3 regions of the Streptomyces sp. NBC_01176 genome follow, and region 2 is predicted to be linked to each of the others. Evidence: riboswitches for the same ligand, from Rfam matches in the RefSeq annotation. Region 2 holds a riboswitch; each other region holds the start of a gene.
What was found. Region 2 has a riboswitch for cobalamin ahead of OG199_RS31585 (cobalamin biosynthesis protein). Riboswitches for the same ligand answer to the same signal wherever they lie in the genome.

Region 1 (9,540 bases), 1.8 Mb from region 2:
AGGCGGTGTTGGCCGGCCGGCTCCGCAAGCTGGTGGCGTCCGGGATCCTGCGGACCGAGCCGTACCGGGAAGCGGGCAGCCGTACGCGGCACGAGTACCGCCTGACCCGCAAGGGTCGGGACCTGTGGCCTGTCCTGGTGGCGCTCAGACAGTGGGGCGAGGCGTACGTGGCGGATCCGGAGGGCCCGGTTCTCGACATTCGGCACAGTGAGTGCGCGGCACCGGTCCGGGTCGTGGTCGAGTGCGCCGACGAACACGTCGCGCTCACCCCGGCGGAGGTCACGGTCCTGCCCGGTCCGAGCGCGCGACCTCGTACCTGAGTGAGGTCGGTGGCGGGTGTGACCGAGGTCAGCCCGTGCCGACGACGCGTCCACGCGCGAGCGGTGCACCCTTGTCACCGACTGGCAGGTCGTCCCGGTGCCCGATGACGACCTCGAAGGCACCGCCGCCGTCCTTCACGTCGCTGGCGACCATGGGGCAGTGGACGACGCCGCCGGGGCCGGTGTCGGCCGTCCTCCACGGGATTCAGGTGGCTCTCCCGGCGTCGCAGGCGAGATCGGCCCAGACCGTGTGCCCCTGTGGTGTCGGTTCGTCGCCCCAGCGGCTGGAGAGCGCGTCGACGAGGCACAGACCCCTGCCGTTCTCGTCCAACGTGCAGGTGGGGTGCCCCCAACGGGAGCCCGTGACACCGCAGTTGAGGGTGTGGCCCGCATCGGCGACCTCGATGTGCACGGTGGGGCCGTCATGGCGCGTACGTCGAAGGGTCACGGAGACCCGGACGGGCGGTGCTCCGTGCCGCAGGGCGTTCGACAGCAGTTCGCTGAGTACGAGCGCCGCGTCGTCGGCGAGCCCTTCGACATGCCACTGACTGAGGCAGCTGCGCACGTTCCGGCGTGCGGCGCTCGTGCCGAGGGTCGGGTCGCAGACGAAACCATCTGGTTCAGATGTCATGATGCGCATCCCTTGTGGGCCTCCAGCGGTTCTTCGCGCCAAGGGAGGAGCGGATGCCTCAGGGAGTGGCGTCACCCACGTGCGGTCGAGCCGCGCGAAGGGGCCCACGTCCGAGGCCGGCCCGGGCGAGGGGGGTGGGGAGTGGAGCGGGAGTGAGGACGCCGCGTGCGCCACGCGTCGGACACGAGCGTTCCCGGGACCTGGAGCGCCCGCACCGCACGGAGCGAGCTCCACGCGGGGCGGGTCCCGGTGACCTCAGTAGCCGATGATGCGAGCGGCGAAATAGGCCGCCACGATGATCGCCCCGATGACAATCAGTCCGAGCCACCACAGGGGGTGCTCCCAGATCCCGCCGTCCGGCCGTTCCTGATGTGCCTCGGCGATCGAACCCTCGACCGGAGGGGTTTCGCCCGGTGGCACCAATGGCTGTGACATGTTTCAACTCTCCACCTCCAGGGACGCCGCCGCATCTCAGGAGGCCGGGCCCGGAAGGCCCGAACGGCGTGGCCCGAACGGCCTCGCGAGGGTGGAGCCTTTCAGGCAGCCTCAGCTGTACAGCTGAAACTGTACAACTCAAGCTGCGGGTTCTACTGTGGAACGCATGAAGGAGACCCCGCGCCCGTCGCCCTCGGCGGTTCAGGCCTCGCGACAGGTCCGAACGGTCATCGGCCGCCTGCGGCGCCGCATCCTGAACGCCGCAGAGGCCGAGGACATCACCTTCGGGCAGGCGTCCGTACTCACTCACCTGTCCGGCAAGCCGGGCGTCACGGCCAGTGAACTCGCCGCCGCCGAGGGGGTGCGCCACCAGTCGATGACCACGACGATCGCGTCGCTGACCGCCCTGGGACTGGTGGAACGGCATCCCGACCCCGACGACCGGCGCCGTCTGCTGATCGCGCTGACCGAGGAGGGGCACAGGCGCGTGGAGGAGGGGCGACAGGTCCGGCAGGAATGGCTCGCCGGTCAGCTGCGGGAGAAGTGCACGGAAGAGGAACTACGGACCGTGATGGCCGCCATGACGGTACTGGAGCGCCTCACCCATGACTGAACCGAAGACGGAGGAACGGGGCACGGCGGCGACGGCGGGCTTCGACCGGCGGCTGCTGCCGCCGATGATGCTGGGCTCCGTCCTCAACCCGGTCAACTCGACGATCATCGCCGTCTCGCTGATACCCATCGGCGACGCGCTGGGCGCGCCGCCCTCGCAGACCGCGTGGCTGGTGTCCGCCCTCTACCTGGCCACCGCCCTCGGGCAGCCCGTCGTCGGTCGGCTCATCGACGTCTTCGGGCCGCGCAGGCTCTTCCTCGTCAGCACGAGTCTCGTCGGGGTCGCCGGCGTCGTCGGCACCCTGGCGCCGAACCTGGGCGTGCTGATCGCCTCCCGGGTCCTGCTCGGCTTCGGCACCTGCGCCGGGTATCCCGCCGCGATGGCGCTGCTGCGCAGCGAGGCCCGGCGCACCGGGCGGGACAGCCCCGGCGGGGTGCTGACCGCCCTCGCGGTCACCAACCAGACCATCGCCGTGATCGGCCCGCTGCTGGGCGGCCTCCTGATCGCTCTGGGCGGCTGGCGCGCCACCTTCGCCCTGAACGTGCCACTGGCCGCCGCGGCCGTGCTGCTGGGGCTGCTCCGGCTGCCCAAGGAGGCTGCTACGGGGGAGTCCCCGCGGCGCGGGCGCCTCACGGCCCGGCTCGACCTGCCCGGCATGGCACTGTTCGCCGTCACGCTCGTCTCGTTGCTGCTGTTCCTGATGAACCCGCACCTGCGCGACTGGTACCTGCCGGTGACCGCCGTCGCCGCGTTCGCCGTGTTCGTGGCGCGGGAGCTACGGGCCACCACCCCGTTCATCGACCTGCGGGTGCTGGGCGGCAACACACCACTGCTGGCCACCTACGGGCGTGCCCTGGTCGCCTACGTCGTCTCCTACGCCTTCCTGTACGGGTTCACCCAGTGGACGGAGGAGGGCTTCGGGCTCTCGCCCTTCCACGCCGGGCTGGCGCAGATCCCCATGTTCCTGGTGGCGATCGGTGTCTCGATCGTCTCCGGGCGCCGCGAGGGCGTGCGCGGCAAGCTGCTCGTCGGCGGGCTGGGGCAGGTCGTCGCCTGTGTGGTGATGCTGACACTCACCGGGGACAGCCCCGTGTGGACGCTGGTTCTCGTCGCCCTGATCTTCGGCGTCCCGCAGGGACTGAACAGCCTGGCCCTGCAGAACTCGGTCTACTTCCAGGCCGATCCCGAGCGGACCGCCTCCTCGGCCGGCCTGCTGCGCACCTTCGCCTACGTCGGCTCGATGGTCGCCTCCTCCACGACGGCCGCCTCCTTCGGGCGGCGCGCGGACACCGGCGGCATGCACCACCTCGCCTGGGTCATGCTCGGCGCGGGCGTGCTCTACCTCCTCCTGACCGCCTTCGACCGCACGCTCGGCCGCGCGACGGCCGGGACACCTCGGCCGACGCGCCGCGGACGTCGTAGTCCACCCGGTGGCTCCCACCACACCTGAACGAGAGCGCAGACCCATGCCCCGCACCGCCCTCCTCCTGATGGATCTCCAGCTCAACCACGTCGCCCACACACCCGACGACTACCTGCCGCACGCCGTACGGGCACTCGGCACGGCGCGCGCCGCGGGCGTCCCCGTCATCCACGTGGCACTGCGACTGCGTCCCGGCCACCTCGACGCCCACCCCCGCAACAAGATCTTCGGCTCCCTTCCGTCGCACCTCTTCACCGCCGACGATCCTGGTGCCGCCATCCACCCCGATGTCGCGCCCGCAAAGGGCGAGATCGTCGTCCACAAGAACCGCGTGAGCGCCTTCTCGGGCAACAACCTCCAGCAGATCCTGGCCGTCCAGGACATCGACCACCTCGTCCTGGCCGGCATCGCCACGGGCGGCATCGTCCTGTCCACGGCCCTTCAGGCAGCCGACCTCGAGTACAGGGTCACGGTCCTGTCCGACGCCTGCGCCGACCCCGACACCGCACTGCACCACACGCTCGTGAACGACGTCCTCAGCCGGCGCGGCGAGGTCACCACCGTCGAGGAGTGGGCCGACAGCCTCAACGCCGCTTCGTGAACGGGCCGGTGAGCCCGGCGAACGTCCTGCGGGAACGGCGCACGGCCGGGGCGGACCGAGATGGTCCGCCCCGGCCACACCTGTGTCAGGAAACCGTCGGCGCCAGGTCGCCGCGGACTTCGCGGGCCGCCGCCACCAGGTTCTCCAGCGCGGCCCGCACCTCCGGCCAGGCGCGGGTCTTCAGGCCGCAGTCGGGGTTGACCCACAGCCGTTCGGCGGGGATGGCCCTGAGTCCGGTACGCAGCAGTTCAGCGGCTTCGTGGGCACTGGGCACGCGCGGTGAGTGGATGTCGTACACCCCGGGTCCGGCCTCGCGCGGGTAGCCGTGGGCGGCGAGTTCCCGGGCGACCTGCATGTGGGAGCGGGCGGCCTCCAGGCTGATGACGTCGGCGTCGAGGTCGTCGATGGCCTGGACGATGTCACCGAACTCGGCGTAGCACATGTGGGTGTGGATCTGGGTCTCCGGCCGTACACCGCCGGTGGTGAGACGGAACGCCTCGGTGGCCCACTCCAGGTAGGCGGCGCGGTCGGCGGCGCGCAGGGGCAGCGTCTCGCGGAGCGCGGGTTCGTCGACCTGGATGACCGGGGTGCCGGCCGCCTCGAGGTCGTCGACCTCGTCGCGCAGGGCGAGTGCGACCTGGCGGGCGGTCTCGCCGAGGGGCTGGTCGTCGCGGACGAAGGACCAGGCGAGCATGGTGACCGGTCCGGTGAGCATGCCCTTGACCGGCTTGGTGGTGAGCGACCGGGCGTACGTCGTCCAGCGCACCGTCATCGGTTCGGGCCGCGAGATGTCGCCGGCCAGGATCGGCGGACGGACGTAGCGGGTGCCGTACGACTGGACCCAGCCGTGCTGCGTGGCGAGGTAACCCGTGAGCTGTTCGGCGAAGTACTGCACCATGTCGTTGCGTTCCGGCTCGCCGTGCACCAGTACGTCGAGACCGGCCTCCTCCTGGAAGGAGATCACCTCGCGGATCTCGTTCCTGACCCGCTCCTCGTACCCGTCGATGTCGATCCGGCGGCCCCGCAGGTCGGCGCGGGCCGTGCGCAGTCGCGCGGTCTGCGGGAACGAGCCGATCGTGGTGGTCGGCAGCAGCGGCAGCCCGAGGCCGGCGCGCTGGGCGGTGGCCCGCTCGGCGTACGGCTGGGAGCGGTGGCCGTCGGCGGCGGTGACCGCGGCGACCCTGGCCCGTACCGCGCTGTCACGGGTGATCACGGAGGACTCCCGGGAGGCGAGGTCGGCCCGGTTCGCGGCCAGTTCGGCGGCGATGGCGCCGGTGCCCCGGGCGAGGCCCTTGGCGAGGACGGCGATCTCCGCCGTCTTCTGGCGGGCGAAGGCGAGCCAGCGCAGGATCTGCGGGTCGATGTCCCGTTCGGCGGACGCGTCGAGCGGTACGTGCAGGAGCGAGCAGGAGGCGGAGACGTCCACCCGGTCGGCGAGCCCGAGCAGGGTGCCGAGTGTGCCGAGGGACTTCTCCAGGTCGTTGACCCAGATGTTGCGGCCGTCGACCACACCGGCCACCAGACGCTTTCCGGGCAGTCCGCCGACGGCGGCCAGGCCGTCGAGGTTGGCGGCGGCCGCGCCGGTGAAGTCCAGCGCGAGGCCGTCCACCGGGGCCTTGGCCAGTACGGGCAGGGCGTCGCCGAGGCGGTCGAAGTAGGAGGCGAGCAGCAGCTTCGGCCGGTCGGTCAGCCTGCCGAGGCCGCGGTAGGCGCGTGCGGCGGCGCTGAGTTCGGCGGGGGTACGGTCCTGGACCAGGGCGGGCTCGTCGAGCTGCACCCACTCGGCTCCCGCCGCGCGGAGGTCGGCGAGCACCTCGGCGTAGACGGGCAGCAGCCGGTCCAGCAGAGTCAGCGGTTCGAAGTCCGCGGCGACACCGGGCGCCGGCTTGGCCAGCAGGAGATAGGTGACCGGACCGACGAGGACGGGCCGGGCGGCGAGACCGAGGGCGATCGCCTCCCCGAGTTGCCCGACCTGCTGGGCGGAGTCCGTCCTGAACACCGTGTCCGGCCCCAACTCCGGCACCAGGTAGTGATAGTTGGTGTCGAACCACTTGGTCATCTCCAGCGGCGCCACGTCCTGGGTGCCGCGCGCCATCGCGAAGTACCCGTCGAGCGGGTCGGCTTCGACGGCCTTGCGGTGCCGCTCGGGGACGGCACCGACCATGACAGTGGTGTCGAGGACGTGGTCGTAGTACGAGAAGTCGCCGGTGGGCACCTCGTGGATGCCGGATTCCGCCAGGTGGCGCCAGTTCGAACGGCGCAGACCTGAGGCGGTCTCCCGGAGGGCGGCGGCGGTGGTCCGGCCCTTCCAGTAGCCCTCGATCGCCTTCTTCAGCTCACGGTCCGGGCCTTGACGGGGGTAGCCGTACACGGTGGACCGTGCTGCCGCGGCTGCGGGCTTGGCTGTCACGGAAATCTCCTTCGCGAGATGTCTCCCTGAGATCCCGGCGGCGGGACGTGAGCGCGAAGGGGTGACGAACCGGGCGGAGTCGACCCGCGCCAGGAGGCGCGGCCGTCCGCCGGTATGTACGCCGACCCGCCCACGAGGTCACCGGGATGTCCGCGCGCGAACGGTCACGCGCGGGCAACGGGCAGGTCTTCGGACTCGCGGGCGCGGTCTCCCCGAAGGGCCACCACCTACTGGCCGTCGCTTCCCAGACCCGGTCGGGCCCAGTGCGTATGACGGCGTTCGTTCCCACTCACCGCTGCGGGGCAGTCCCGGATTCCCACCGGGTTCCCTCTTACGACGCATCCCGCCTGGCGGACGGGGCGAACCAGCTGCACCGGCCACCCTAGAGGGCGACGCGGCCTTGTGCGGGGAGCGGCTCACATCGCGGACGGTGACATGGGACACTGGCCGCGGTCGCCCACGGCTCGGCAGGATCCGTCCGAGGAGGCACGGGTGGGCACCGTGTCCGCCCGAGGGACACGGTGCCGGGCCCCGTCGTGGACGGGCGGAGTGGCGCGACGAGTCAGTCGGCGGCGCCGCCGAACACGCCCAGGATGCGTTCCGCCGCCAGCGTGGCCGTCAACTCCCCGTCCCGGACCTGCCGTTCGAGGGAAGGCGTGAGGGCTCGTACCGCCGGATCCGCGTGCAGCCGGCCGAGGAGCTCGTCGCGGACCATCGTCCAGGTCCAGTCGACCTGCTGGTCGCGGCGCTTGGCGGCGAGGCGGCCGGTCGAGTCGAGCAGGACGCGATGCTGTTCGAGACGTTCCCAGACGGTGTCCAGGCCGGTCGACTCCCGGGCGCTGCAACTCAGCACGGGGGGAGTCCAGGCCGCGTCCACCGGGTGCATCAGACGCAGGGCGCCCGCCAACTCCCGTGCCGCGGAACGTGCGTCGCGCTCGTGCGGGCCGTCCGCCTTGTTGACGGTGATCACGTCCGCGAGCTCCAGGACCCCCTTCTTGATGCCCTGCAACTGGTCGCCGGTGCGGGCCAGCGTGAGCAGCAGGAAGGAGTCGACCATGTTCGCCACCGCGGTCTCCGACTGGCCGACGCCCACCGTCTCCACCAGGATCACGTCGTAGCCCGCCGCCTCCATCACCACCATCGACTCCCGTGTCGCCTTCGCCACGCCGCCGAGGGTGCCGGCGGTGGGGGAGGGGCGTACGAAAGCGGCGGGGTCCACCGCCAGGCGCTCCATCCGGGTCTTGTCACCCAGGATCGAACCGCCCGTACGGGTCGACGAGGGGTCGACGGCGAGCACCGCGACCCGGTGCCCGAGCGAGGTGAGCATCGTGCCGAGCGCGTCGATGAAGGTCGACTTGCCCACACCGGGCACCCCGGTGATGCCGATGCGCCGGGCGTTGCCGCCGTGCGGCAGCAACTCGGTCAGCAGGGCCTGCGCCAGGGACCGGTGGTCGGCCCGGGTCGACTCGACGAGGGTGATGGCCCGTGCGATGTACGCACGCTTCCCGTCGAGCACGCCCTTCACATAGGAGTCGAGGTCGATCGCCATGGGCCTCAGCCGTGTCCAAGACCGGTGGCCAGCCGTTCCACCAGGTCGTACGCCGCGTCCGGGATCACCGTTCCGGGCGGGAAGACGGCCGCCGCGCCCATCTCCAGCAGGGTCGGCACGTCCTGCGGCGGGATCACCCCGCCCACCACGATCATGATGTCCTCGCGCCCCTCCTCGGCCAGTTGCTCCCGCAGCGCCGGGACCAGGGTGAGGTGCCCGGCGGCCAGCGAGGACACCCCGACGATGTGCACGTCGGCCTCGACGGCCTGCCGTGCCACCTCGGCCGGGGTCTGGAACAGCGGGCCGACGTCCACGTCGAAGCCGAGGTCGGCGAAGGCGGTGGCGATGACCTTCTGCCCGCGGTCGTGGCCGTCCTGGCCCATCTTGGCCACCAGGATGCGCGGCCGGCGGCCCTCGGACTCCTCGAAGGCGTCCACCCGGGTGCGGGTGCGTTCCACGGACGGCGACTCGCCTGCTTCGTTGCGGTACACACCCGAGATCGTACGGATCTGGCTCGCGTGCCGCCCGTACACCTTCTCCAGAGCGTCGGAGATCTCACCGACGGTGGCCTTGGCACGGGCCGCGTTCACCGCCAGCTCCAGCAGGTTGCCGGTGCCCCCGGCGGCCGCCGTCAGCGCGCGCAGCGAGTGCTGGCACGCGGACTCGTCGCGCTCCGCGCGCAGCCGCCGCAGCTTCTCGATCTGCTGAGTCCGTACGGAGGAGTTGTCGACCTTGAGGACGTCGATCTGTTCGTCGCTGTCGACCCGGTACTTGTTGACGCCGATGACCGGCTGACGGCCCGAGTCGATCCGGGCCTGGGTGCGGGCCGCGGCCTCCTCCACACGCAGCTTCGGGATGCCCGCGTCGATGGCCTGCGCCATGCCGCCGGCCGCCTCGACCTCCTCGATGTGCTGCCAGGCCCGGCGCGCCAGGTCGTACGTCAGCTTCTCCACGTACGCGCTGCCGCCCCACGGGTCGATCACCCGCGTCGTGCCCGACTCCTGCTGGATCAGCAGCTGGGTGTTGCGGGCGATGCGCGCCGAGAAGTCGGTGGGCAGGGCGAGCGCCTCGTCGAGGGCGTTGGTGTGCAGCGACTGCGTGTGGCCCTGGGTGGCGGCCATGGCCTCCACACACGTGCGCGTCACGTTGTTGAACACGTCCTGCGCGGTGAGGGACCACCCCGACGTCTGGGAATGTGTGCGCAGGGAAAGCGACTTGGCGTTCTTCGGGTCGAACTGCTTGACCAGCCTGGCCCACAGCAGCCGGGCGGCCCGCATCTTGGCGATCTCCATGAAGAAGTTCATGCCGATCGCCCAGAAGAACGAGAGCCGGGGAGCGAACGCGTCCACGTCCAGCCCTGCCTCCTGTCCGGCCCGCAGGTACTCCACGCCGTCCGCGAGCGTGTAGGCCAGCTCCAGATCGGCCGTCGCGCCCGCCTCCTGGATGTGGTACCCGGAGATGGAGATGGAGTTGTAGCGCGGCATCCGCTGGGAGGTGAAGGCGAAGATGTCGGAGATGATCCGCATCGACGGCTTCGGCGGATAGATGTAGGTGTTGC
Region 2 (9,540 bases):
GGCGGCGCTCGCCGCCACCGGAAGCGCGCTCGCCGGTACACCGGCCGCCGCGGCCGGTGCGCCCAGAGGCCATGACGTCTCCTCGCACCAGAAGAACGTCGACTGGCAGGGCGCGAAGGCGAAGGGCGCCCGGTTCGTGTACGTGAAGGCCACCGAGTCCCACACCTACCGCAACCCCTATTTCGACCAGCAGTACAACGGGGCGTACGACGCGGGGATCCTCCGCGGCGCCTACCACTTCGCGCGGCCGGACAAGTCGTCCGGCGCCACCCAGGCCGAGTACTTCGTCCACAACGGGGGCGACTGGCAGGCCGACGGCCGGACCCTGCCGCCCGCGCTCGACATCGAGTACAACCCGTACAGCAAGCACAAGTGTTACGGCATGAGCAAGGCCGGACTCGTCGGCTGGATCCAGGACTTCAGCGACGAGCTGGAACGGGAGACGGGCCGCCGTCCGGTGATCTACACGACCGCCCACTGGTGGGACACCTGCACCGGGGACAGCCGCGCCTTCGCCGCGGACCACCCCCTCTGGCTGGCCCGCTACGACACCCCGGACGCGGGCGCCCTGCCGGGCGGCTGGTCGTCCTGGACGTTCTGGCAGTACGACAACAACGGGACCCTGCCGGGTGACCAGAATCTCTTCCACGGATCCATGGCCCGGCTGAAAAGGCTCGCGAAGGGCTAGCGGAGCCCGATATTCCGCCTTCGTTCGAACCACGGGCCACCCCTCCGCCAACCACACCGGCGCAAGCGGAGGGGCGATCCGTGGTTCGATACACCCCTAAGCCCGCCTCAGTTCATCTTCCGTTCACTCAGGTTGCCTACGGTCCACCTGCCACTGACGTCAAACAGAAGCCTGGGTAAATGGAACACATCACGCTCCTCCTCGGAATCGTGATCGTCACCGCTCTCGTGTTCGATTTCACGAACGGTTTCCACGACACTGCCAACGCGATGGCGACGACCATCTCGACCGGCGCTCTGAAGCCCAAGACGGCGGTGGCCATGTCCGCCGTGCTGAATCTCGTCGGTGCGTTCCTCTCCGTGGAGGTCGCCAAGACGATCTCCGGCGGTCTCATCAACGAAGAGGGCATACGCACCGAAGTGATCTTCGCGGCGCTCGTCGGCGCCATCCTCTGGAATCTGCTGACCTGGCTCCTGGGTCTGCCCTCCAGCTCCTCCCACGCACTGTTCGGCGGCCTGATCGGCGCCGCGGTCATGTCGGCCGGCTGGTCGTCGGTGAACGGCTCGACCGTCGTCACCAAGGTGCTGCTCCCCGCGGTCGCCGCGCCCATCGTGGCCGGACTCGCCGCGATGCTCGCCACCCGGCTGACGTACCGGATCGGCGACCGCGCCGACCAGAAGGCGACCGCCAAGGGCTACCGCGCCGGCCAGATCGCCTCGGCCGGCCTGGTCTCGCTGGCGCACGGCACGAACGACGCGCAGAAGACGATGGGCATCATCACCCTCGCCCTGGTCACCGGTGGTGTGATCGCCCCCGGCTCGAACCCTCCCACCTGGGTCATCGTCTCGGCCGGTACCGCCATCGCGCTCGGCACCTACCTGGGCGGCTGGCGCATCATCCGCACGATGGGCAAGGGTCTGACCGACCTCGCGCCGCAGCAGGGCTTCGCCGCCCAGACCAGCGCCGCGACGGCCATCCTGGCCTCCTCGCACATCGGCTTCTCCCTCTCCACCACCCAGGTCTGCTCGGGTGCCGTGATGGGCTCGGGCCTCGGCCGCAAGGGCGGTGTCGTCCGCTGGTCGACCGCGACCCGGATGTTCGTCGCCTGGGGCCTGACCCTGCCGGCCGCCGGTCTGGCCGGTGCCGCCGCCGAGTTCCTGACCAAGCAGGGCACCTGGGGCATCGTGCTCACCGGCGCGCTGCTGGTCGTCGGCGCCGGCGTCATCTGGAGGCTGTCCCGCCGTCAGCCGGTCACCGTCGACAACGTCAACGAGGCCGCCGCCGAGCCGGCCGGCATCGTCACCACCGCGATGGCCGCGGTCACCCCGCCCCCCGCGGGCCCCGTCACCGGAGACCTGTCCGGTGAACTGAAGACCACCATCCCGTCCCCGGACGCGGAGCCCACCCGCCCGGCCACGGTGTAAGGACAGAACAGCATGAACATCGACTGGGCAGCCCTCGGCTCCGTCTTCGGAGTCAGCCTCGTGGTCACCGTGGCCCTCGTCGGCCTCTTCACCCTCGGCATCGTCGGTCTCACCAAGCGCGAGTCCGCGTCCGCCCAGGGCGGTTCGGCCGCTCTCGCGGTCACCGGCGCGTACATCTGCTTCGCCGCGTGCGCGGCGGCGGTGGCGTACGGGATCTTCCTCATCGTCGGCAAGTGACCGCGCACGGGTGACCGTGCCCCGGCAAACAGCCTGAAACGGGCATCACTTCACGTGGGGTGCGGGACGGATCGCCGTCCCGCACCCCACGCGTATGCCGTCCCGCACCCCACGCGCACGTCCACCCCCGCCCCGCGCCATGTGGGCCTTCGCACACTCTCCCCTCGCAGGTCAACGGCAAGTTGACGGGTCCTGCAACCCGTGGTGGACTGCCGGAGCCAAGTACGGCGACAGAAGAGGAAGCCGGTGTGAATCCGGCGCGGTCCCGCCACTGTGACCGGGGAAGGAACTCCCCGGGAGCCAGGAACTCTCACCGCCGGTCTCGTCGAACCAGGGCGCGGACACCCTGAGTGAGGACATATCGCCATGCGCGGCTGCCCGTTGCGGGTCTTGATGAGTACGAGGGTTCCACTTCACCCCACGGCGGGCTGACCCCGTGCGTGCCGATCGCGTCTTCGCGTACGGCGCCGCCACCGGCCTTCTCGGCGACCTGCTGCTCGGCGATCCCCACCGGGGTCATCCGGTCGCCGCGTTCGGGCGGACCGCGGCAGCCGTGGAGCGGATGCTGTGGCGGGACCACCGCGGATGGGGAGCGCTGCACACAGCCGTCTGCGTCGGGGGCGCCGGCGCGCTCGCCGCGCTCGCGAGCCGTTGCGTACGTCGTTCCCGTCCCGCCTCCATCGCCCTGACCGCCGCGGCCACTTGGGCCGTCCTCGGGGGCACCTCCCTCGGGCGCGAGGCGCGGGCCATCGGGGCCGCGCTCGACGCCGGTGACGTCGGGGCCGCCCGCGCGCGGCTGCCGCACCTGTGCGGACGCGACCCCCAGGCACTGGACCGCGACGGCATCGCGCGCGCCGTCGTCGAGTCCGTCGCCGAGAACACCTCCGACGCCGTGGTGGGCGCCCTGGTGTGGGGAGCGGTCGGCGGTGTGCCCGCACTGGTCGCGTTCCGCGCCGTGAACACGCTCGACGCCATGGTCGGGCACAGATCCGCCAGGTACCTGCGCTACGGCTGGGCCTCCGCCCGCCTCGACGACGTCGCGGGCTGGCCGGGAGCACGGCTGACCGCGGCGCTCGCCACCGTCGCCGGCGACGACCCGCGCGGGGCGGCGCGCGCCTGGCGCACCGACGCCCGCCGGCACCCGAGCCCCAACGCCGGGCCCGTGGAGGCCTCGTTCGCCGGATCGCTCGGGGTGCGGCTCGGCGGGACCCTCTCGTACGCCGGCCGCGTCGAGCACCGGCCCGTCCTCAACGACGGTGGGCGTGCCGTGCGCGTCGGCGACATCGAACGGGCCGTACGGCTGTCGCGGCGCGTCGGCTGGCTCGCCCTCGGCGTGAGCGCCGCGGGACGACTGCTGGCCGGACGGCTGCTCACCAAGGGACCTCTCACGAAGGGGCGTACGACATGAGTGGCGGTCTCCTCGTCGCCGGGACCACCTCCGACGCCGGCAAGAGCGTCGTGACCGCCGGGATCTGCCGGTGGCTGGTGCGGCAGGGCGTCAAGGTCGCGCCCTTCAAGGCGCAGAACATGTCCCTGAACTCCTTCGTGACCCGCGAGGGCGCGGAGATCGGGCGCGCGCAGGCCATGCAGGCGCAGGCCGCCCAGGTGGAACCGACCGCGCTCATGAACCCCGTCCTGCTCAAGCCGGGCAGCGACCGGAGCAGTCAGGTCGTGCTCATGGGCAGGCCGGTGGGCGAGATGAGCGCCCGCGGCTACCACGGCGGCCGGCAGCAACAGCTCCTGGGCACCGTGCTGGACTGCCTCGCCGAGTTGCGGGGCACGTATGACGCGGTGATCTGTGAGGGGGCCGGCAGTCCTGCCGAGATCAATCTGCGGCGCACCGACATCGTGAACATGGGGATCGCGCGCAACGCGCGGCTGCCCGTGCTCGTCGTCGGCGACATCGACCGCGGAGGCGTGTTCGCCTCGTTCTTCGGGACGGTCGCGCTGCTGTCCCGCGAGGACCAGGAGTTCGTCGCCGGGTTCCTGGTCAACAAGTTCCGTGGCGACGTGTCCCTGCTGGAACCCGGGCTCGACATGTTGAAGGACCTCACCGGACGCCGTACGTACGGAGTCCTGCCCTTCCGGCACGGCCTCGGGATCGACGAGGAGGACGGCCTGCGTGTGTCGCTGCGCGGTGCCGTGCGGGAGTCGGCGGTCGCCGAACCCGCCGGCGAGGACGTCCTGCGCGTCGCCGTCTGCGCGGTCCCGCTGATGTCCAACTTCACGGACGTGGACGCGCTGGCCGCCGAACCCGGCGTCGTCGTGCGGTTCGTGGACCGGGCCGCGGAACTGGCCGACGCCGACCTGGTCGTCGTGCCCGGGACCCGGGGCACCGTGAAGGCGCTGGCGTGGCTGCGCGAGCGGGGCCTCGCGGACGCGCTCGCCCGGCGGGCCGCCGAGGGCCGCCCGGTGCTGGGGATCTGCGGCGGCTTCCAGCTCCTCGGGGACCACATCGAGGACGAGGTCGAGTCGCGGGCCGGCCAGGTCGACGGGCTCGGACTCCTCCCCGTCCGCGTGCGGTTCGCGCGCGAGAAGACCCTCGGCCGCCCGGCCGGCGAGGCGCTCGGCGAACACGTCGAGGGGTACGAGATCCATCACGGCGTCGCCGAAGTGACCGGTGGCGAGCCCTTCTTGGACGGGTGCCGCGTGGGTGCCGTCTGGGGCACCCACTGGCACGGCTCGCTGGAGTCGGACGGCTTCCGGCGTGCCTTTCTGCGCGAGGTGGCGGCCGCCGCGGGCCGCCGCTTCGTACCGGCCGCCGACACGTCGTTCGGGGCGCTGCGCGAGGAGCAGCTCGACCGGCTCGGCGATCTGATCGAGGAACACGCGGACACGGACGCGCTGTGGCGGCTCATCGAGTCGGGCGCGCCGCAAGGACTGCCTTTCATTCCACCGGGAGCGCCCGCATGAGCACAGTGTTGTTGTTGTCGACCGCCGACACCGATCTGCTGGCGGCCCGGGCCTCCGGCGCCTCGTACCGGATCGGCAACCCGACCCGGGTGGAGGTGGGCGAGGAGCTCCCCCGGCTCGTCGAGGGCGCGGACGTCGCCGTCGTCCGGCTGCTGGGCGGCAAGCGTGCCTGGGAGGACGGGCTCGCCGTCCTCAAGGCGTCCGCTGTCCCGACCGTCCTCCTCGGCGGCGAGACCGTCCCCGACGCCGAGCTGATGGCCGAGTCGTCGGTGCCGGCCGGTGTGGTGGCCGAGGCGCTGCGCTATCTGGTCGAGGGCGGTCCCGAGAACCTCACCGAGCTGGCCCGGTTCCTCTCCGACACCGTGCTGCTCACCGGCGAGGGCTTCGAGGAGCCGCGCAGGATGCCCGAGTACGGCGTCCACGGCGAGCGCCCCTTCGTCGAGGGCCGCCCGACCGTCGGTGTGCTCTTCTACCGCGCCCACCAACTGGCCGGCAACACGGCCTTCGTCGACACGCTGTGCGACGCGGTCGAGGCACGCGGCGCCAACGCCCTTGCCGTGTACTGCGGTTCACTGCGCGGCGCCGACAGCGGCCTGTACGAGATCCTCGGCAGAGCCGACACGCTGGTCGCCACCGTGCTCGCGGCGGGCGGCACGCACGCCTCGGAGGCGTCCGCGGGCGGCGACGACGAGGCCTGGGACATCGGCGCGCTCGCCGACCTCGACGTCCCCGTGCTGCAAGGGCTCTGCCTGACCTCGTCGAAGCGGGCCTGGGAGGAGTCGGACGCCGCCCTCTCCCCCATGGACGCGGCGATGCAGGTCGCCATCCCTGAGTTCGACGGGCGGCTCATCACCGTGCCGTTCTCCTTCAAGGAACAGGGCCCCGACGAGGTCCCGGTGTACGTGGCCGATCCCGAGCGGTCCGCGCGCGTCGCCGGAATCGCCGTACGGCACGCGCGGTTGAGGCACAAGCCGAACGCGGAGAAGAAGCTCGCGCTCGTCTTCACCGCGTACCCGACCAAGCACTCACGGGTCGGCAACGCGGTGGGCCTCGACACACCCGCCTCGGCCGTACGGGTGCTGGACGCGCTGCGGGACGCCGGGTACACCCTCACCGACTACCCCGACAACGGCGACGAGTTGATCCACCGTCTCATCGCCGCCGGTGGCCATGACGTCGAATGGCTCACGGAGGAGCAGCTGGCCGCCGCACCGGCGCGGGTGCCGCTCGCCGACTACCGCGCGTGGTTCGACCGGCTCGACCCCGGGCTTCGGGGCGGCATGCTGGAGGCGTGGGGCGAGCCGCCGGGCAACCTGTACGTGGACGGCGACGACATCGTGCTGGCGTCCCTGCGGTTCGGGAACGTCGTCGTGATGATCCAGCCGCCCCGCGGCTTCGGCGAGAACCCGATCGCGATCTACCACGACCCGGACATGCCGCCGTCGCACCACTACATGGCGGCCTACCGCTGGCTGGAGAACAGTTTCGGCGCGGACGCCGTCGTGCACATGGGCAAGCACGGCACGATGGAGTGGCTGCCCGGCAAGGGACTCGGGCTCAGCGGCGGCTGCGCGCCCGACGCGGTGCTCGGTGAACTCCCGCTCGTCTACCCCTTCATCGTCAACGACCCGGGCGAGGGCACCCAGGCCAAGCGGCGCGGGCACGCCACCGTCGTCGACCACCTGGTGCCGCCGATGGCGCGCGCCGACACCTACGGCGACCTCGCGAAGCTGGAGCAGCTCCTCGACGAGTACGCCCTCGTCTCCGACCTGGACCCGACGAAGGCCCCGGCGGTCCGCGCGCAGATCTGGACCCTCGTCAAGGCGGCCGAGCTCCACCACGACCTGCACGTCGACGACCAGCCGGACGACGGCGACTTCGACGCGTTCGTGATGCACATCGACGGCTATCTCTGCGAGATCAAGGACGTGCAGATCAGGGACGGTCTGCACATCCTGGGCGGCGGCCCGGAGGCCGAGCCGCGCGTCAACCTGGTCCTGGCCGTGCTGCGCGCCTCCCAGGTGTGGGGCGGCGCCGCCAACGCGCTGCCGGGTCTGCGGGCCGCTCTCGCCGAACACTTCGGCCTGTCCGAGAAGGAGTTGCTGGGCGAGCCCGGGGCGCCGGTGAAGGTTCCGGCGGAACTGACGGACCTCGTCGGGGGCCCGGCACGGACGGGCGCCGACGCGATCGACCTGCTGGAGCAGCTGTGCCGCCGCGCGGCCGAGGGCATGGAGGAACGCGGCTGGGACGGCGCGGCCGTGCCCGCCCTGGTGCGCGAGGTGCTGGGCACCGAACTCCCGGACGCCGTCGCGGTGCTGAAGTTCGCCTGTCGCGAGGTCGTGCCGCGTCTGGCCCGGACGACGGACGAGATCACCCACATCCTGCGGGCCCTGGACGGCGGTTACGTCCCGGCCGGTCCGTCGGGCTCGCCGACCCGCGGGCTGGTGAACGTCCTGCCGACCGGCCGCAACTTCTACTCGGTCGACCCCAAGGCGATTCCTTCCAGGCTCAGTTGGGAGGTCGGGCAGTCGCTCGCCGACTCGCTGGTGCAGCGGTATCTGCAGGACACCGGCGCGTACCCGAAGTCCGTCGGTCTGACGGTCTGGGGCACGTCCGCGATGCGCACCCAGGGCGACGACATCGCGGAGATCCTGGCGCTGCTGGGCTGCCGCCCGGTCTGGGACGACGCCTCGCGCCGGGTGACCGGTTTCGAGATCGTCTCCGCCGAGGAGCTGGGCCGCCCGCGGATCGACGTCACGGTGCGCATCTCCGGCTTCTTCCGGGACGCGTTCCCGCACGTGGTCGGCCTCATCGACGACGCGGTGCGGGCGGTGGCGGACCTGGACGAGCCGGCCGACCTCAACTACGTCCGCGCGCACGCCGACGAGGACACCGCCGAGCACGGCGACCGGCGGCGCGCCACCTCGCGCATCTTCGGCTCCAAGCCTGGTGCCTACGGGGCCGGTCTGCTGCCGCTGATCGACGCCCGCAACTGGCGCTCCGACGCGGACCTCGCCGAGGTGTACGCGGTGTGGGGCGGCTACGCCTACGGGCGCGGCCTGGACGGCCGGGCGGCGCGCGGCGACATGGAGACCGCGTTCCGGCGCATCGCCGTGGCGGCGAAGAACGTCGACACCCGCGAGCACGACCTCGTCGACGCCGACGACTACTTCCAGTACCACGGCGGCATGGTGGCCATGGTGCGCCATCTGACGGGCGCGAGCCCGGAGGCGTACGTCGGCGACTCGGCCGTGCCCGACCAGGTGAGGACCCGCACCCTCGGGGAGGAGACGCACCGTGTCTTCCGCGCCCGGGTGGTCAACCCGCGCTGGATGGCGGCGATGCGCCGGCACGGCTACAAGGGGGCCTTCGAGATGGCGGCGACCGTCGACTACCTCTTCGGCTACGACGCCACGGCCGGGGTCGTGGACGACTGGATGTACGAGAAGCTCAGCGCGGAGTACGTCTTCGACGCGGAGAACCAGGACTTCATGAAGAAGTCCAACCCATGGGCGCTGCGCGGGATCACCGAACGGCTCCTGGAGGCCGCCGACCGGGGGCTGTGGGCCGAGCCGGACGCGGACACCCTGGAGCGGCTGCGCGCCACCTATCTGGAGCTCGAAGGCGACTTGGAGGGCGACGACCAGTGAGTACCCCGTTCCCGTTCACGGCCGTGGTCGGCCAGGACGACCTGCGGCTCGCGCTGCTGCTGAACGCCGTCTCACCGGCGGTGGGCGGTGTGCTGGTCCGCGGTGAGAAGGGCACCGCCAAGTCCACGGCCGTGCGCGCGCTCTCCGTGCTCATGCCGGAGGTGGACGTCGTCGCCGGGTGCCGTTTCTCGTGCGATCCGGACGCGCCGGACCCCGCGTGCCCGGACGGGCCGCACGACGGCGGCCCGTACGTGTCGCGTGCGGCCCGTACGGTCGAGCTGCCCGTCGGTGCCTCCGAGGACCGGCTCGTCGGCGCGCTCGACATCGAGCGGGCGCTCGCGGAGGGCGTGAAGGCCTTCGAGCCGGGCCTGCTGGCCGACGCGCACCGCGGGATCCTGTACGTGGACGAGGTCAACCTCCTCCACGACCACCTGGTCGACCTGCTGCTGGACGCGGCGGCGATGGGTGCCTCGTACGTCGAGCGGGAGGGCGTCTCCGTACGGCACGCGGCCCGCTTCCTGCTCGTCGGCACCATGAACCCCGAAGAGGGCGAGCTGCGGCCGCAGTTGCTCGACCGGTTCGGGCTGACCGTCGAGGTCGCGGCCTCCCGGGAGCCCGACCAGCGGGT
Region 3 (9,540 bases), 1.6 Mb from region 2:
GGCGGCTGACGAGGGTGTCGGGATGGCCGGGGCCGAGGACCCGTTCACGGATCGCGCACACGTCGCGGGATTCGGCGAGCGCCTCCTCCCAGCGCCCCATCCGGCCGAGGTTGACGCCGAGTCCGTGCCGGGCGCGAAGGGTCTCGGGGTGGGCGGGGCCGTGCACCCTGGTGCGGTCGTCGATCAGGTCGCGGTACACCTCCAGTGCCTGTTCGCTGCGACCGAGCCGGCCGAGACTGACGGCGACCTCGTAACGGGCGGAGAGCGTGTCCGGGTGGTCGGGGCCGAGGGCACGTGCCCGCGCCCCTGCCACCTCCCGGTAGGTGCTCAGCGCCTCCGGCCACCTTCCCAACTGGCCCAGTGCGTAGGCGACTTCGTAGCGGGTGAGAAGAGTGTCGGGGTGGGCCGGACCGAGCACCCGCGCGCGGGCGTCAGCGACCCCGCTCGCCATCCGGTAGGAGTCCTCCAGGCGGCCCAGCCTGCTCAGGTTGAAGGCGAGGTTGTGCCGGCAGCGCAGGGTGTCCGGATGGTCGGGCCCCATGGCGTGTTCCCGGGCGGCGAGCACGGACGTGTAGGCCTGGTGCGCCTCGAAATGACGGCCCAACTGGCCCAGGACGTAAGCCGTTTCCTGTCGGGCGGCCAGGGTGTCGGGGTGGTCGGGGCCCAGCACCCGCTCCCTGACCCGGGCCACGTGCGCGTAGGCGTGCAGCGCGTCGGCGGCCCGGCCGGTGCGGCTGAGCGTGAAGCCGACCTCGTACCGGCTGGCGAGCGTGTCGGGGTGGTCGGGGCCCAGCAGGTGCTCCCGTTCGGCGGCGACCGCGCGGTGCACCTCGCCCGCCTCGGTCCACCGGCCGAGCCGGCCCAGACTGAGTCCCGCGTTGTGCCGCCCCGCCAGGGCGGTGAGCAACTCCGGTGACGGCGTGGGCCGTTCGGTGCGGTCCGGCGGCGCGAACTCCGTCGTCGACGGGCGTACGGTCCACTCGCCGGTCAGTCCGGCCGACGCGTCCGGCGGCGTGGCGCGCAGCCCGGCGCCGGTCGCCTTGTGGCCGGTGGTCATGCCCCGCGTCCAGGAGGGCAGCACCGGGTCGCGGGTGGGTGGCGGCTCGGCCGCGGACGCCAGGATCCGCTGGTCTGGGGCCGGCCGGCGGAGTACCGGCGACAGTACGGTCTGCGCGTGCACCGGCGTCGTACGGCCCTCGCTGATCCGGCGGCCGAGCTCGCCGGCGTCCCGCGGCCGCCGATCCGGCTCCTTGGCCAGCAGGTCCAGGATGATCCGCTCGACGTACTCGGGCAGCTCGGCCCGGCGCCTGCGCGGTGGCTCGGGAAAGGTGTCGCGGTGGCTGATGAGGACCGCCCACGCGTCGTCGAGGTCGAACGGCGGTGCCCCGGTGGCGATCTCATAGAGCACACATCCGAAGGAGTACAGGTCGCTGCGCCGGTCGACCTCGGCACCGCTGATCTGCTCCGGCGACATGTAGTGCGGCGTGCCCATCGCGATACCGGTGCCGGTCAGCCGGGCCGTGAAGTCGATGTCGTGGCCGAGCCGGGCGATGCCGAAGTCGCAGATCTTCACGGTGCCGTCGGCGAGCCGCATGATGTTCGCCGGCTTCAGGTCCCGGTGCACGATGCCCTGTTGATGGGTGTAGGCGAGCGCGGCCGACACCTGGTCGGCGATGTCGACGACGTCGGCGACCGGCAGCGGATGCCGCTCGTTGTCCTCCAGCAACTGACCGAGGTTGTGTCCCGCCAGCAGCTCCATGACCAGGTACAGCACGCCGTCGGACTCGCCGAAGTCGTGCACCACGGTCACCCCGCGGTGCTGCAGCGCGGCGGCCACCCGGGCCTCGCGCCGGAATCTCTCCCGCAGGACACCGGTGAAGGACGGGTCGTGGTGCGGGCTGAGGGGCTTGAGGCACTTCACGGCGACCTGTCGCCCCAGCGACTCGTCGCGGGCGCGCCACACCTCGCCCATGCCTCCCCGCCCGATCAGATCGAGCAGTCGGTACCGGCTCTGGAGCAGCCTGGTCTCCGCCATCTCGTGCGATCGCCCCCGTCGCTGCTCGCCGCGCCCTCCCCTGGCCCGTCCAGTATGGCGAGTTATCTGCCGACTTTGTACGGCACCCGGCGCGAGCGGGGGCGGCGCCGCGCCAGGGCGTGCAGCACGTGCGGGGACGGGTGGTGCCGGCGACGACGTACGGGGACGCAGCGCAGTACGGTGCCCGGGAAGCGCACCGCACGGGACGCTCGAACGGGCCGAGAAGGGCGGGACCGCCGCGGCATCGGGGCGTGCGCTCAGGGCGTTCAGACCGGTCACCCCCGAAACCTGACCCGGCTGGTGCCCGTCGAGTGCCCCGGACGTACCGGCAGGGCTGTCGGTCGTGGGTGCCAGAATCGGTGGCATGACGCTGTGCGACTACTTCTCCGCCGCTGACGATCAAACCGCCGTCGCCGTGGGGGAATCGCCCGGGGGTCCGGGCCCGGCCGCGCTGGACGTGGTCTCCCTGAAGGGCGTCGACCCGGTGGTCGCCCTCGCCCGGCTCGAGGCGATCGCGACGGACTGCGGCTATGAGGAGGCCGGTCGGCGCCCTCGGTCCGGGCAGCTGTTGTCCGAGCCGGACGGCGACGGCCCGCTCGTGTTCAGCCTGTCGGACACCCTGGTGGCGGCCCTCGCCACCGCGGCTCGAGGCGACCTCCGGCGCTTCGCGGAGTCGTGGTCCACGACCGACGAACTGCGGCAGAACCAGGTCGACGCCGAGACGGCGGCCGTCGCCCTGGAAGCCCTGGCCGGCCTGGCTCGACGCGCTCAGCCGGCCGGCCTGCGCCTGTACTGCTGGTGGGCGCTGTGAAAGGCCGGGCTTCCGCAGAGGCAGCTCAACGCCGTACCCGTGGCATCCCCAGCCCGATCCACGAGATGATCTCCCGCTGGATCTCGTTGTTGCCGCCACCGAAGGTGAAGATCACCGCCGACCGGTAGCCGCGTTCCAGTTCGCCGTGCAGGACGGCGCCCGCCGAGCCCTCCTTCAGGACACCCGGCACCGCGACGATCTCCATGAGCCAGGCGTACGCGTCCCGGCGCGCCTCGGAGCCGTACACCTTGACCGCGGAGGCGTCCTGCGGGGTGAGGGTGCCCTGCTGGACGGCGTTCACCATCTGCCAGTTCAGGAGCTTCATGGCGTCGAGCCGGGTGTGGGTCTGCGCGAGCCGGCGGCGCACCCAGGGGAGGTCGACGACCCGGCGGCCGTCGGCGAGCTTGGTCTCCATGGCCCAGCGCTGGACGTCGTGCAGGGCGCGGATCGCCATGGTGCCGTGGGCGGCGAGGGTGACGCGTTCGTGGTTGAGCTGGTTGGTGATCAGCCGCCAGCCCTTGTTCTCCTCACCGACCCGGCGGGAGACGGGGACGCGGATGTTCTCGTAGTAGCTGGCGGTGGTGTCGTGCGAGGCGAGGGTGTTGATGAGGGTGCAGGAGTAACCGGGGTCGGAGGTCGGTACGAGGAGCATGGTGATGCCCTTGTGGGGCGGGGCGTCCGGGTCGGTGCGGACGGCGAGCCACACCCAGTCGGCGGTGTCGCCGTTCGTCGTCCAGATCTTCTGCCCGTTGACCGTGTAGTGGCCGGTGGTCTCGTCGCCCTCGCGTACGGCCCGGGTCTTCAGCGCGGCCAGATCGGTGCCCGCGTCGGGCTCGCTGTAGCCGATCGCGAAGTCGATCTCGCCGGAGAGGATCCTGGGCAGGAAGTACCCCTTCTGCTCCTCGGTACCGAACTGCATGATCGTCGGGCCGACGGTGTTCAGCGCCATCAGGGGCAGCGGTACGCCCGCCTGGGCGGCCTCGTCGAAGAAGATGAACTGCTCCATGGGCGTGAGGCCGCTGCCGCCGTACTCCTTGGGCCAGCCCACACCGAGCCGGCCGTCCGCGCCGAGGCGGCGGATCGTCTCGCGGTAGAACCGCTTCTGCGCCGCCGGGTCGCCGTACCGGGCATAGGCGTTGTCGGGCACCAGCTCGGCGAAGTAGTCGCGCAGTTCGGTCCGCAACCGCTGCTGCTCCGGCGTGTATTCGAGATGCACGGCGCCTCCTGGCTCCCCAAGGCGGGACCTGACGGCGCACACCGTAGAACGTGTTCCAGAAATAGGGAATGGCGGTGACATGCGAGAGGGGGCGCCCAGCCGGGCGCCCCCTTCTGCCCGAGCCGTCAGTGGCAGGGGAACCCGAGGAGATGGCGGGCGTCGTGCACCCACTCGTGGACGTTCTCACCGGACACGAGGGAGGTGGCGCCCTGTTCGGCGCCGACGAAGTAGAGCAGGACCAGCATCAGGACACCGAAGAAGACCGCCCAGGGGACGATCGCACCGATCGGCAGCTTGGCGGGAACGGCGGTGGGGGTGGCGGTCGGCTGGGCGACGGACTGCGCCATGGGGCAGTACCTCCTGGGGAACTCGCGTCCCGTCTCGGTGGTGCACAGGACGACGGCCGCGGGTCTGACTTGCTCGACCTCCGCCGCCCCGGGGAGGGGTGGCGTGCGCTGGGCATACAGTGGCGCGACCGTGCCGGACTCCCACCGGACTTCCGCCGAACCGTCGTCAATATCATCCAGACCGTACCGCGAAGCCCGGGCCCGGCCAAGGGCGCGTGGCAGGAGCGCAGTTGCGCGCCGGGGCCGGTCAGCGGGGGCGGATTCCCGGTTCCGGCAGGGGACTTGGGCACGGGTGAACACGACAGCGCACGAGAGTGAACGTATGACGAGCCGAGTGATCTTGATCTCAGCCGCGATCGGCGCGGCGCTGCGGGAGGCCCGCTTCGACGAAGGGGGCCGGGTGGAGGCCGCGGGGCTGCGGCTCGCGCGGGCCGCCGCGGGCGCGGTACCCGGCGCGGAGCGGCTGTGGGTCTCCCCCAGCGTGCGGTGCCGCGAGACCGCTGACGCGCTGGGCCTGGACGCGGTGCTGGACGTACCGGAGCTGGCCGGTCTCGACGTGGGCCGATGGCGGGGCGCGACGCTGGAGGAGGTCAGCTCGAAGGAACCGGAGGCGGTGGCCCGGTGGCTGGCCGATCCTCGTGCGGCACCGCACGGCGGGGAGTCGGTGCGGGCGTTCTGCGACCGGGTGGCGGGCTGCCTCGACACGGCCGCGCAGGTGACGGGCCGGACCGTCGCCGTGGTGGAGCCGGAGGTGGTACGGGCCCTGGTGGTACGGGTGTTGGGCGCGCCGGAGTCGGCGTTCTGGCGGGTCGACGTACCGCCCCTGACCGCGACCGAGTTCAGCGGTCGCTCCGGACGCTGGAACGTACGCGTCGGACGGCCGCTCGCCCCGTCGACGGAAGCGGCCGGCTCAGACGGGTAGCAGGGTCGCGAGGAAGTCCGTGCAGGCCTGGGCGCACGCGCGACAGGCCCGTGCGCCGGCCTGCGCGCCGGGACACCGGTCGAAGACGTCCGCGCACTCACGGCAGACGGACCGGCACCACTCGACCTGGACACGGATGCCGGCCTCGCCCCGGGGGTGCTGCCCGTCCAGGACGAGGCAGGTCGCGTCGCACACCTCGGCGCACATGAGGCCCATACGCCGCGCGAGTTGCCGCACCTTGGGTCCGTCGGGATCCATGCAGCTCGCCCGCAGCGCGCAGGCGCGGGCGCACTCGACGCAGGCCTGTGCGCAGTCGAAGCGGTCTTCCAGGAAGCGGATCGGTTCCTGGAGGCGGGTCGGTTCCTGGAGGCGGCTCGGTTCCGGGAGGCTGACCGGTTCCGAGGAGCGGACCGGTCCCCGCTCGGGTGCCGGCGCGGTCGTCTGTTTCGCCTTCGTCTTCGTCGAGGTCACCCGGCGCGGGTAGCCCCCGGGAGTCGCGTCAAACCCCGCGTGGACGGCCGGCGCCGGGGCGCGGCTCACCGGCCCGCGGCGTCCGCCGCCTCCCGCGAGATCCGCTCGAACTGCGCGCCCATCGCCTCGGAGAGCGCATGGGCCGCCGAGAGCGGGCGGACCATGACCATCAGGTCGTCGATCCTGCCGTCCTCGTCGAAGTGCAGGAAGTCGCAGCCGTTGATCTCCTTGTCGCCCACCTTCGCCGTGAAGACCAGCGCGTGGTCACGGCCGTCGGCACCCGCGATCTCCCGTACGTAGCGGAAGTCGGTGAAGACGCGGGTGACCCCGCGCAGGATGGCCGCGGTGATCGCCTTGCCCGGGTACGGCTTGAAGGCGACGGGGCTGGTGAACACGACGTCGTCGGCCAGCAGCTCCTCGACCGCGGCGAGGTCTCCGGCCTCCACGGCCTTGCGGAAGGGGTGCATCGGGATCCCTGCTCTCATAGTCAACTAATTGAATAGGTGCGTAAGAGATTAGTCGCGGGGGTGTATGCCGTCTAGCCTTGGCCCATGGCATTGCGCAACGCGGTCCTCGCCGCGCTCCTGGAGGGTGAGGCGTCGGGATACGACCTGGCCAAGGAGTTCGACGCCTCGGTGGCCAACTTCTGGATGGCGACCCCGCAGCAGCTCTACCGGGAACTCGAGCGGATGACGTCCGAGGGGCTCATCGAGGCCCGGCTGGTGCGGCAGGAGCGACGCCCGAACAAGCGGGTCTTCTCCCTCACCGCGGCGGGACGCGTCGCCCTGCGCGAATTCACCGCCGACCCTCCGAAACCCACCGCCATCCGCGACGAACTGCTGGTCAAGGTCCAGTCCGTCGACGCGGGCGACGACGCGGCCGTACGGGCGGCGATCGCCGAGCGCCTGGAGTGGGCGCGCGCCAAGCTGGCCCGCTACGAGCGGCTGCGCGCGCGACTGCTGGACGGGCGCACCGAGGACGAGTTCCTGGCCCGCGCGGAGCGTGTGGGCCCCTATCTCACCCTGATGCGGGGGCGCTCCTTCGAGGAGGAGAACATCCGGTGGGCGGAACGGGCCCTGGACATCCTGGAGCGGCGGGCCGCGGTGCGCCCCTAAAAGAGCGCCTTGTCCCGTCGGGTGCGTTCGGCAGACGTTTGGTCAGCGGAATGGGCTGGGACCGCCGAGGCCAGAGTCGTGGTGCGGAATCCGCGTGAACCAGGTGGTCGACGCGCTGGTGATGCGATGTTCTTCCGCCGCGCCCGTGACCAACAGCCGGATGCGCTACATCACAGGCTGAAACCCAGTGGCTTGCGAATGCACCGGGGAGCGGATGAGGTTCGCGCCGTGGGCGTGCGGGGAGGAGGAGTGGCGTCGGCTCGGGTGTCGGAGAGCTAGGGTCGCTTCGGTGACCTGCTTGGCGAGTTGAGGGGTTGTCCGTGGCAGAGCTTGTCCGTCGGCAGCACGTGGATGCCTACGTGGGGTACCACGCTTTCGGGCTCCAGGAGAGCGACGACGCAGACCTGCCGGTTCCCTTCCCGGACGACTTCGACTTCGACGTCTTTCTCAGCGCCCGTCCCGGGCGGCTGGACATCACCAGCGGCGGCCACACGCACACCGCCGCAGTCAGCGTGGAAGTGTGGGACGGCCCCCCGCCCGAGCAGGACCTGTCTGACTGGGACGAGCAGGCCGAGGCCGATTTCGAGTCCATCAGCGGTGAGGTCGCCGTGTGGTCCATGCACACAGGCCGCAGCGACGAGCTCATTACGCTGGCGGACTCCGGCGGTTCGTGGCGGGTGCGCGTCAGCTGCGTCGGCCGGGCCGCCGCAGCCGCTCTGTCGGAGGGCGAGGGCACCGGGCTGGGTGTCGAACGCTACCTGGTGCGGTTCTGGCCCGCCCAGCCGTGAACGGACCCCGCCGACAGCGGGCGCCGGTCGGGGATCGCCGGAGATCCGTCCCGCAGGTCCCAGGACCGGGGGCGGGTGAGCTCCTGCCACTCGTCCCGGAGCAGGGCCAGCACCGCTACGTCGTGCCGGCGGCCCCGGTGCAGGCAGGCGGAGCGGCGCACCCCCTCCTGGACGAACCCCGCCCTGGCCAGGGCGCCGAGGGCCCCGGTATTGGTGGTGTGGGTGACCGCCTGGACGCGGTGCATGGGCAGTTCACCGAAGGCGAGGTCGACCAGCGCGTCGACGGCGTCCGCGCCATGGCCCCGGCCCCGGTGGCCGGGGTCCAGGAGCAGCATGATCTCGGCTGTGCCGTCGACCATGTCCTGGTCCGTCAGGGCGATGTGGCCGATCGGTGTGCCGTCGGGGAGCAGGACGAGGAAGTCGTCGCGGTCGTGCTCGTCGCGGTCGCGCTCGATGCGCTCGCGCACGGCGGAGAGGGAACGCGGCCAGAAGCCGATTTCGTGGGCGGCCACGGGGTCGGAGCGCCAGACATGGATCAGCTCCGCGTCGTCGACGTCGAGCGGCGCGAAGGCGACGCCCCTGCCCCGCCAGCAGACCTCCCGAGGCGATTCCGCCTGCTCGTCGTCCAGTTGCACCCCGGTACGGCGCCCGTCCACGATCCCCGCCCCGTCTTCGATCACGGACGGAGGCTACCGACCACCGGGACCGGTGGACCAGTCATTTCTGCCTCCGGCCGACCTGCTGCGGGCGGGACCCGGGTGACCCTGGTCAGAAGGTGATCGCCGGATCGGGGGTCGTCCGCCGCTAAAGGAGGCCGTCCTGCGGCGGCGGGTGGCGCGACGGCCCGGGGTTCCCCTGCCGGGATCCGGCCCCGCGAAGGTGAGCGGTTACGCTGAGGCCATGCCGTCCACACGTCGAACAGCGCGCCAGACAGACCTCCTCGAACGGCTCGTCGCCTTGCTGGCGGCGGAGGGGTTCGCGTCGTTCACGCTCGACGAGCTGACCGAGCGGCTGCGCTGCTCGAAGACGACGTTGTACCAACTCGCGGGCAGTAAGCAGGAGTTGGTCCGGGAGGCGGTGAAGCACTACTTCCGGGAGGCGGCCGGCGCCATCGAGAAGCAGGTGGCGGACACCTCCGCGCCGGCCGACCGCGTGGTGGTCTACCTGAACGCGGTCGCGGAGCGGCTGCGACCGCTGTCCCGGCGATTCCTCGACGACATGGCCCAGTTCGAACCGGCCCGTGAGGTGTACGAGGCCAACACGCGCCTCGCGGCTGCCCGGATCAGGCAGTTGATCGCGGACGGTGTCGCCGCGGGCGCGTTCCGTGACGTCCATGCCGCGTTCGTGGGCGAGGTGGTGGCCGCCACCATGCAGGAGATCCAGCGTGGCGAGGTGGCCGCGCGCACCGGGCTGAGCGACGCGGAGGCCTACGCGGAGCTGGCCTCGCTCATCGTGCACGCCGTCTCACCCTGACCGGACCGCCGGCGGCGAGGACTCGACGCCCCAGTCACGGAGCACCGACTCGGTGTCCGCGCCCGCCGCACGGGGCGCCGAGGGCTGTCTGCTGGGGGTGCGCGAGAAACGCGGCGCGGGGGCTGCCTGCAGGATGCCGTCGACCTCGACCAGGGTGCGCCGGGCCACCATGTGCGGGTGCGCGCCCGCCTCGGCGAAGGTGAGCACGGGCGTCACGCACGCGTCCGTTCCGGCGAAGTGCTCCGCCCACTCGTCGCGTGTGCGGGAGGCGAACCTGCCCGCGAACCGGGACCGCAGCACCGGCCAGCCGTCACGGTCGCCCTGCGCGGGCTGCTCGGCGGGGTCCAGCCCCAGCCCGTCGA

Region 1: linked by a shared signal. The riboswitch ahead of metE (5-methyltetrahydropteroyltriglutamate--homocysteine S-methyltransferase) and the one ahead of OG199_RS31585 (cobalamin biosynthesis protein) in region 2 are both predicted to bind cobalamin.
Region 3: linked by a shared signal. The riboswitch ahead of OG199_RS38635 (CbtB-domain containing protein) and the one ahead of OG199_RS31585 (cobalamin biosynthesis protein) in region 2 are both predicted to bind cobalamin.

Annotation. Positions count from the first base shown of each region.
Region 1 covers NZ_CP108600.1:9,139,008-9,148,547, forward strand. The annotation lists gene OG199_RS39765 (helix-turn-helix domain-containing protein) at 1-320, shown strand, start outside; gene OG199_RS39770 (hypothetical protein) at 349-474, opposite strand; gene OG199_RS39775 (ATP-binding protein) at 526-951, opposite strand; gene OG199_RS39780 (DUF6480 family protein) at 1,207-1,386, opposite strand; gene OG199_RS39785 (MarR family transcriptional regulator) at 1,553-1,999, shown strand; gene OG199_RS39790 (MFS transporter) at 1,992-3,449, shown strand; gene OG199_RS39795 (cysteine hydrolase family protein) at 3,466-4,023, shown strand; gene metE (5-methyltetrahydropteroyltriglutamate--homocysteine S-methyltransferase) at 4,109-6,433, opposite strand; cobalamin riboswitch at 6,617-6,767, opposite strand; gene meaB (methylmalonyl Co-A mutase-associated GTPase MeaB) at 6,996-7,982, opposite strand; gene scpA (methylmalonyl-CoA mutase) at 7,988-9,540, opposite strand, start outside.
Region 2 covers NZ_CP108600.1:7,290,270-7,299,809, reverse strand. The annotation lists gene OG199_RS31600 (lysozyme) at 1-688, shown strand, start outside; gene OG199_RS31595 (inorganic phosphate transporter) at 868-2,112, shown strand; gene OG199_RS31590 (hypothetical protein) at 2,125-2,349, shown strand; cobalamin riboswitch at 2,537-2,680, shown strand; gene OG199_RS31585 (cobalamin biosynthesis protein) at 2,786-3,757, shown strand; gene OG199_RS31580 (cobyric acid synthase) at 3,754-5,262, shown strand; gene cobN (cobaltochelatase subunit CobN) at 5,259-8,912, shown strand; gene OG199_RS31570 (putative cobaltochelatase) at 8,909-9,540, shown strand, end outside.
Region 3 covers NZ_CP108600.1:8,873,729-8,883,268, reverse strand. The annotation lists gene OG199_RS38650 (tetratricopeptide repeat protein) at 1-2,035, opposite strand, end outside; gene OG199_RS38645 (hypothetical protein) at 2,400-2,846, shown strand; gene OG199_RS38640 (acyl-CoA dehydrogenase family protein) at 2,872-4,062, opposite strand; gene OG199_RS38635 (CbtB-domain containing protein) at 4,188-4,409, opposite strand; cobalamin riboswitch at 4,446-4,589, opposite strand; gene OG199_RS38630 (histidine phosphatase family protein) at 4,732-5,331, shown strand; gene OG199_RS38625 (ferredoxin) at 5,320-5,802, opposite strand; gene OG199_RS38620 (nuclear transport factor 2 family protein) at 5,868-6,269, opposite strand; gene OG199_RS38615 (PadR family transcriptional regulator) at 6,354-6,917, shown strand; gene OG199_RS38610 (hypothetical protein) at 7,238-7,705, shown strand; gene OG199_RS38605 (GNAT family protein) at 7,672-8,385, opposite strand; gene OG199_RS38600 (TetR/AcrR family transcriptional regulator) at 8,606-9,178, shown strand; gene OG199_RS38595 (CaiB/BaiF CoA transferase family protein) at 9,170-9,540, opposite strand, start outside.